DNA from 2 places in the Micrococcus sp. KRD096 genome. Region 2 is predicted to be linked to the other one. Evidence: predicted binding sites of a transcription regulator. Region 2 holds the regulator's gene; the other holds the start of a gene.

Region 1 (3,405 bases), on a different contig from region 2:
GCTTCCCGCCAGGAGAACTGACCCATGGCCTACCAGCCCGACCGCTTCGACGAGGTCCCCGAGTACACGGACCAGCGCGGCGCGCACCGCGAGTCCTTCGCCGCTGCCGGCGCGACCGCCGCGGGCGGGGGTCGCCGCCTGAGCCCGCTGCTCTGGGTGGCCGGCCTCGTCCTGCTCGCCGGCCTGTTCGTGGGCGTCGTCCTGCCGTGGCTCACCGGCGACCGCTCCGAGCCCGTCGCCGCCGAGAGCTCGACGACGGCCCCGGCGGTCGAGCCGTCGCCGTCGACGTCGACGTCGGCGTCGTCCGAGTCCTCCTCGGCGTCCTCCGCGTCGGCGTCGACTGCATCCGCGACCGAGTCCGCCACCCCGTCCGAGGACACGGCGGAGGCGTCCCGTTCCGCGGCTGCGGCCGCGGCTGAGTCCTCGCGGGTGGCGCAGGAGGCGGCCGCCGCAGAGGCCGCCGAGTCGTCCCGGGCCGCCGAGTCGTCCCGTGCCGCCGCGGAGGCCGCTGAGTCGTCCCGTGCCGCCGCGGAGGCACAGGCGGCGGAGGCCTCGCGTTCCGAGGCCGCCGCGCAGTCCGCAGAGGCGTCCCGGTCGGCGGCGGCCGTCCAGGCGGCGGAGTCCTCGCGCGCCGCCGCGTCCCGTTCGGCCGCCGCGGCGGAGGCCTCGCGCTCGCAGTCCGCGGCCGCGTCGAGCTCCCGTGCGGCCGCGCAGTCTGCGGCCGCGTCGAGCTCTCGTGCGGCCGCGCAGTCTGCGGCCGCGTCGAGCTCTCGTGCGGCCGCGCAGTCTGCGGCCGCGTCGAGCTCTCGTGCGGCCGCGCAGTCTGCGGCCGCGTCGAGCTCTCGTGCGGCCGCGCAGTCCGCGGCCGTGCGCGGCACCCACGTCACCGTGTACAACGCGACCCGCACCCAGGGCCTCGCCGCCTCCTACGCGCAGCGGCTCACGGGCGCCGGCTACACCTCGGTGGACGCGAAGAACTGGAGCGGCTACGGCATCCAGTCCTCCACCGTCCTGTACAACGGCTCGGCCAACAAGGCCGCCGCCGAGGCGGTCGGCAAGGAGCTCGGCTTCCCGGTCATGCAGACCCCGAACCTGCAGGTGAACGGCGTCGCGGTGGTCGTCACCGGCTGATCCGCCCGTCGTGCGGCCGTGTCGGCCGCGCGCCCTTTCCGGCCCCCGGCGGGGCGCCTTCCGAGGCGTTCTGCCGGGGGCCGTCCGCCGTCCGCGGAAGGGCGGGCCCCGCACCGCAGACCTTTTGCACTCTCCCGGTGCGAGTGCTCATAATGGGGTTAGCACTCCGAAGGCGCGACTGCCAGCCGTACCCCGGCCGGTCCGGCGCCGTGGAGGAGGACCTGTCCACCGGTGAGGCCCCCAGGGGCCGTCCGTCGCGGGCATCGGCGCGGGTCAGCCACCAGCAGTAGGAAGCCGACGTCCAGAAAGGACCTGCACATGGCCAAGACCATCGCATTCGACGAAGAGGCCCGCCGCGGCCTGGAGAAGGGCCTGAACACCCTGGCCGACGCCGTGAAGGTGACCCTCGGCCCCCGCGGCCGCAACGTGGTGCTGGAGAAGAAGTGGGGCGCCCCCACCATCACCAACGACGGCGTCTCCATCGCCAAGGAGATCGAGCTCGAGGACCCGTACGAGAAGATCGGCGCGGAGCTCGTCAAGGAGGTCGCCAAGAAGACCGACGACGTCGCCGGCGACGGCACCACCACTGCCACCGTGCTGGCCCAGGCGCTGGTCCGCGAGGGCCTGCGCAACGTGGCCGCGGGCGCCGACCCGCTGTCGCTGAAGCGCGGCATCGAGAAGGCCGTGGAGGCCGTCACCTCCGAGCTGCTCTCCGCCTCCCGCGAGATCGAGACCAAGGACCAGATCGCGGCCACCGCCTCGATCTCCGCCGCGGACAAGCAGATCGGCTCCCTCATCGCCGAGGCCCTGGACAAGGTCGGCAAGGAGGGCGTCATCACCGTCGAGGAGTCCAACACCTTCGGCCTCGAGCTCGAGCTCACCGAGGGCATGCGCTTCGACAAGGGCTACATCTCCGGTTACTTCGTGACCGACGCGGACCGCCAGGAGGCCGTCCTCGAGGATCCCTACATCCTCATCGTCAACTCGAAGATCTCCTCCGTGAAGGACATGGTGGCGATCCTCGAGAAGGTCATGCAGTCGGGCAAGCCGCTGCTGATCATCGCCGAGGACGTCGAGGGCGAGGCCCTGGCCACCCTCGTGGTCAACAAGATCCGCGGCACCTTCAAGTCCGTGGCCGTGAAGGCCCCGGGCTTCGGTGACCGCCGCAAGGCCATGCTCGCCGACATCGCCATCCTCACCGGCGGCCAGGTCATCTCCTCCGAGGTGGGCCTGTCCCTGGAGAACGCGACCCTCGACCTGCTGGGCACCGCCCGCAAGGTGGTCATCACCAAGGACGAGACCACCATCGTGGAGGGTGCCGGCGACGCCGAGCAGATCGCCGGCCGCGTGGCCCAGATCCGCTCCGAGATCGAGAACACCGACTCGGACTACGACCGCGAGAAGCTGCAGGAGCGCCTCGCCAAGCTGGCCGGCGGCGTGGCCGTCATCAAGGCCGGCGCGGCCACCGAGGTGGAGCTCAAGGAGCGCAAGCACCGCATCGAGGACGCCGTGCGCAACGCCAAGGCCGCGGTGGAGGAGGGCATCGTCGCCGGCGGCGGCGTGGCCCTGATCCAGGCCGGCGCCAAGGCGTTCGGCGGCCTGCAGCTCGAGGGCGACGAGGCCACCGGCGCGAACATCGTCAAGGTCGCCATCGAGGCCCCGCTGAAGCAGATCGCCTTCAACGCCGGCCTGGAGCCCGGCGTCGTGGCGGACAAGGTCAAGACCCTCGACGACGGCCACGGCCTGAACGCCGCCACCGGCGAGTACGAGGACCTGCTGGCCGCCGGCATCAACGACCCGGTGAAGGTGACCCGCTCGGCCCTGCAGAACGCCGCGTCCATCGCGGGCCTGTTCCTGACCACCGAGGCCGTGGTCGCGGACAAGCCCGAGAAGGCCGCCGCCGGCGCCGAGGGCATGGACCCGATGGGCGGCATGGGCGGCATGATGTGATCAGCCGCTGAGCCGGCCCGACCCGTTCGGGCGCCCAGCCTGCGAGGCCCGTCTCCCCGTCCGGGGAGGCGGGCCTCGCCGCGTCCCGGGCCAGCACCGGGGCGCCCCGCTCAGGCCGACAGCGCGGCTCGTTCCGCCGCCAGGTTGCGGCGGGCCGCGGCCTCCCAGCGTGCTCGGCCGGGCGCGGTCCGATACAGCCGCTCGGCGTCCAGCAGGGCGTCCAGCACCGCGCCGCGACCGCGGGCCCAGTCCGCGTCGGACACGTGCGCGTAGTCCCGCCGCACCGCGGCCACGTAGCGGGCGTAGGCCTCGGGGGAGCGGCCG
Region 2 (3,405 bases):
CGTAGGGGTGACCGAGGATGAGCACGTTGCCCGCGGCCCCCGGCACGCGCATGGCCTCGGCCGCGAGGCGCTCCTCCTTGGACCCGGTGACGAGATGGTCCACGAGGATCCCGAGCCGGCGCCGCGGACCGGGGGCGAACGCACGGATCGCCCCGGCGAGGTCGTCCACGCCGTGCAGGGGCTCCACGACGATGCCCTCGAGGCGCAGGTCCTCGCCCCACACCTTCTCCACCAGCTCGGCGTCGTGCACGCCCTCCACCCAGATGCGAGAGGCGCGGGCGGTGCGGGCCCGCGCCCCCTCGACCCGTCGCGAGCCGGAGGCGGTGCGGGCCGGCGCCGCCGGGGCCGCGGCGGTCGGGGGGACCAGGGTCACGGGCTCGCCGTCGATCCAGAAGCCGCCGCCGAGGGGGAAGCCGCGGCGCACGCCGCGGCGGTCCTCCAGGACCACCACGTGCACGCCGCCGGAGCGCTCGATGCCGATCACGGCCCCGGTGAACCCGGAGGCCACGTCCTCGACCACCGTGCCGGGGGCGGCGGGCACATCGGGGACGGTCCGGGCGGGGCGGCGCGTCAGGTCGTCGTGGCCCGCGGGGCCCCAGCTGCTCCAGTCCATGGGAGAGCACGGTAGCAACGGGGCCGGGCGATCACCGTGAGCGAAGCCGTGCGGACCGGTCGGGTCGCCCCCCGGGGTCGGACGGTAGCATTGGCACTTGACCCGCCGGAGTGCCAGTCAGGGGCACCTCCGGGGTCGCCCCGGATCCCGACGGACCAGAGGAGGACCGAGATGTCGGAGCAGCCCCGCCGCCTGCAGGTGCTCCAGGCGATCGTGGAGGACTACGTGGCCCTGCACGAGCCCGTGGGCTCCAAGGCCCTCGTGGAACGGCACGCCCTGGGCGTGTCCTCCGCGACCGTGCGCAACGACATGGCGGCGCTCGAGGAGGAGGGCCTCATCGTGGCCCCGCACACCTCCGCCGGGCGCGTCCCCACGGACAAGGGCTACCGCGTGTTCGTCGACCGCCTCTCCGAGGTGAAGCCGCTGTCCCCGGCCGAGCGCCGGGCCGTGCGGACCCTGCTGGACCCGGAGACGGACACCGAGCACATGATGGAGTCCACGGTGCGCCTCCTGGCCCAGCTGACCCAGCAGGTCGCCGTCGCGCAGTTCCCCCACGAGGACGGCTCCACGATCCGCCACCTCGAACTGGTCTCCCTCGCGCCCACGCGCGTGCTCGTGGTCCTCATCCTGTCCACGGGGCGGGTGGACCAGCGGCACGCCGTGCTGGACCGTCCGGTCGACGAGGCGGAGCTGTCCGTGCTCCGCGGCCTCCTGCTGGACGCCCTGCTGGGGCTCGGTCCGGTGCAGGCGGCCACCGTGGTGGACGACGTCGTCACCCGGGTCCGCCCGGAGCACCGGCAGTCCGCCGCCCTCGTGGCCGCGGCCGTCCACGACCTGCTCGAGGCCGGCCGGCAGGACCGCATCGTCCTGGCCGGCACCGCCAACCTGGCCCGCTCCCCGGGGGACTTCGGCGCGTCCATCGGGCCGATCCTGGAGGCGCTCGAGGAGCAGGTGGTGCTGCTGCGCCTGCTCACGGAGATGGAGCAGGACGCCCACGGGGTGTCCGTGCGGATCGGCTCCGAGAACGCCGGATCGCTCGCGGACACCTCGGTGGTCGCGGCCGCCTACGGCCCCGGCGCCGTGGCGAAGGTCGGCGTCATCGGTCCGACCCGGATGGACTACCCGGGCACCATGGCCGCCGTCCGGGCGATCGCCCGCTATCTCTCCCGCATCCTGACCACCTGACGCGCCTCCACGCGTCCTGGCGGGCCCCGTCCCGCATCGCCCCACGTCCCGCTCTCCCCGAGAGGAATCCCCACCGTGACCGACCACTACGAGACGCTCGGCGTCAGCCGTGACGCCAGCACCGAGGAGATCCGCCGCGCCTACCGCAAGCTCGCGCGCACCCACCACCCGGACGTCAACCCCGACCCGGAGGCGGCCGAGCAGTTCAAGCGCATCTCCCACGCCTACGAGGTGCTCTCGGACGAGGGCCGGCGCCGGGCCTACGACACGACGGGCAACGAGAACGGCCAGGCCGGCTTCCCGGGCGGCTTCGGCGGGGCGGGCGGCTTCGGGGGCTTCGCCGACATCTTCGAGACCTTCATGAACGCCGCCGGCCAGGGCGGCCGCGGCGGCCCCGCCAGCCGCGCCCGCCGCGGCCAGGACGCCCTGGTGACCGCGCGGATCGACCTGCGCGACGCCGTCTTCGGCGGCGAGCAGACGATCGAGCTGGACACGGCCGTGCGCTGCGATCGGTGCGAGGGCTCGTGCTGCGAGCCCGGCACCCAGCCGGAGACCTGCCAGACCTGCCATGGCCACGGCATGATCCAGCGCCCCGTGCGGTCGCTGCTGGGCACCGTCATGGCCACCGAGGCCTGCCCCGCCTGCCAGGGGTTCGGCACCGTCATCCCGACGCCCTGCCACGAGTGCGACGGGCAGGGCCGCGTCCGCACCCGGACGCCGCTGACCCTGCGCATCCCCGCGGGCGTGGACGACGGCACCCGCATCCACCTCGCCGGCCGCGGCGAGGCCGGCCCGGGCGGCGGCCCGAACGGCGACCTCTACGTGGAGATCGCGGTCCGCCCGGACGAGACCTTCCGCCGCGAGGGCGACCACCTGGCCACCACCGTGACCGTCCCCATGGCCGCCGCGGCCCTGGGCACCACCGTCACGCTGGACACCCTGGACGGCAAGCAGTCCCTCAGCCTGGACCCGGGCGTGCAGTCCGGCCACGTCGAGGTCCTCCACGGCCTGGGCGTCGGTCGCCTGCGCGGGCAGGGCCGTGGCGACCTCAAGGTGGACGTGGTGGTCACCACGCCCACCGACCTGGACGACGAGCAGCGCCAGCTCCTGGAGCGCCTGGCCGAGGTGCGCGGCGAGGAGGTCGTGCACGGCGCACCCCAGGCCAAGGGCATGTTCGCCCGGCTGCGGGAGAACCTGAGGAACCTGTGACCGCCCCCCTGTTCCACCTCGAGCCGGGCGCCCTGGCCGGCGCGAGCGCGGGCGCGGAGGTCGTCTTCGACGGCGCCGAGGCCCGGCACGCCGCCGCGGCCATGCGCCTGGCCCCCGGGGAGGCCGTGCTCCTGGCCGACGGGTCGGGCACGCTCGGCCACGGCACCGTGCTCGCGGCCGCCCCGGACGCGGTGTCCGTGCGGCTGGACGCGGTGGCGGAGGAGCCGGCGCCCACCCCGGCGCTCGTGCTCGTCCAGGCCCTCGCCAAGGGCGACCGGGACCTCATGGCGGTCCAGGCCGCCGTCGAGCTCGGCGTGGACGCCGTGGTGCCCTGGGAGGCGGAGCGCTCGATCGTCCGCTGGAAGGGCCCCAAGGCCGCCAAGGCCCGCCAGAAGTGG

The links. The regulator HrcA, encoded in region 2, represses chaperone genes, less so after heat shock. The targets are predictions, from matches to a motif close to TTNGCACTCGNNNNNNNCGAGTGCNAA.
Region 1: the regulator HrcA is predicted to act here: its motif matches at 1,290-1,316, upstream of groL (chaperonin GroEL).

Annotation. Positions count from the first base shown of each region.
Region 1 is NZ_JABFAY010000017.1:215,325-218,729, reverse strand. Features, by position in the region: gene J1M41_RS08845 (DUF3263 domain-containing protein) at 1-21, shown strand, start outside; gene J1M41_RS08840 (LytR C-terminal domain-containing protein) at 25-1,131, shown strand; gene groL (chaperonin GroEL) at 1,450-3,081, shown strand; gene J1M41_RS08830 (DUF4031 domain-containing protein) at 3,192-3,405, opposite strand, start outside.
Region 2 is NZ_JABFAY010000004.1:23,177-26,581, reverse strand. Features, by position in the region: gene J1M41_RS02390 (DUF3097 family protein) at 1-613, opposite strand, end outside; gene hrcA (heat-inducible transcriptional repressor HrcA) at 785-1,798, shown strand; gene dnaJ (molecular chaperone DnaJ) at 1,874-3,007, shown strand; gene J1M41_RS02375 (16S rRNA (uracil(1498)-N(3))-methyltransferase) at 3,004-3,405, shown strand, end outside.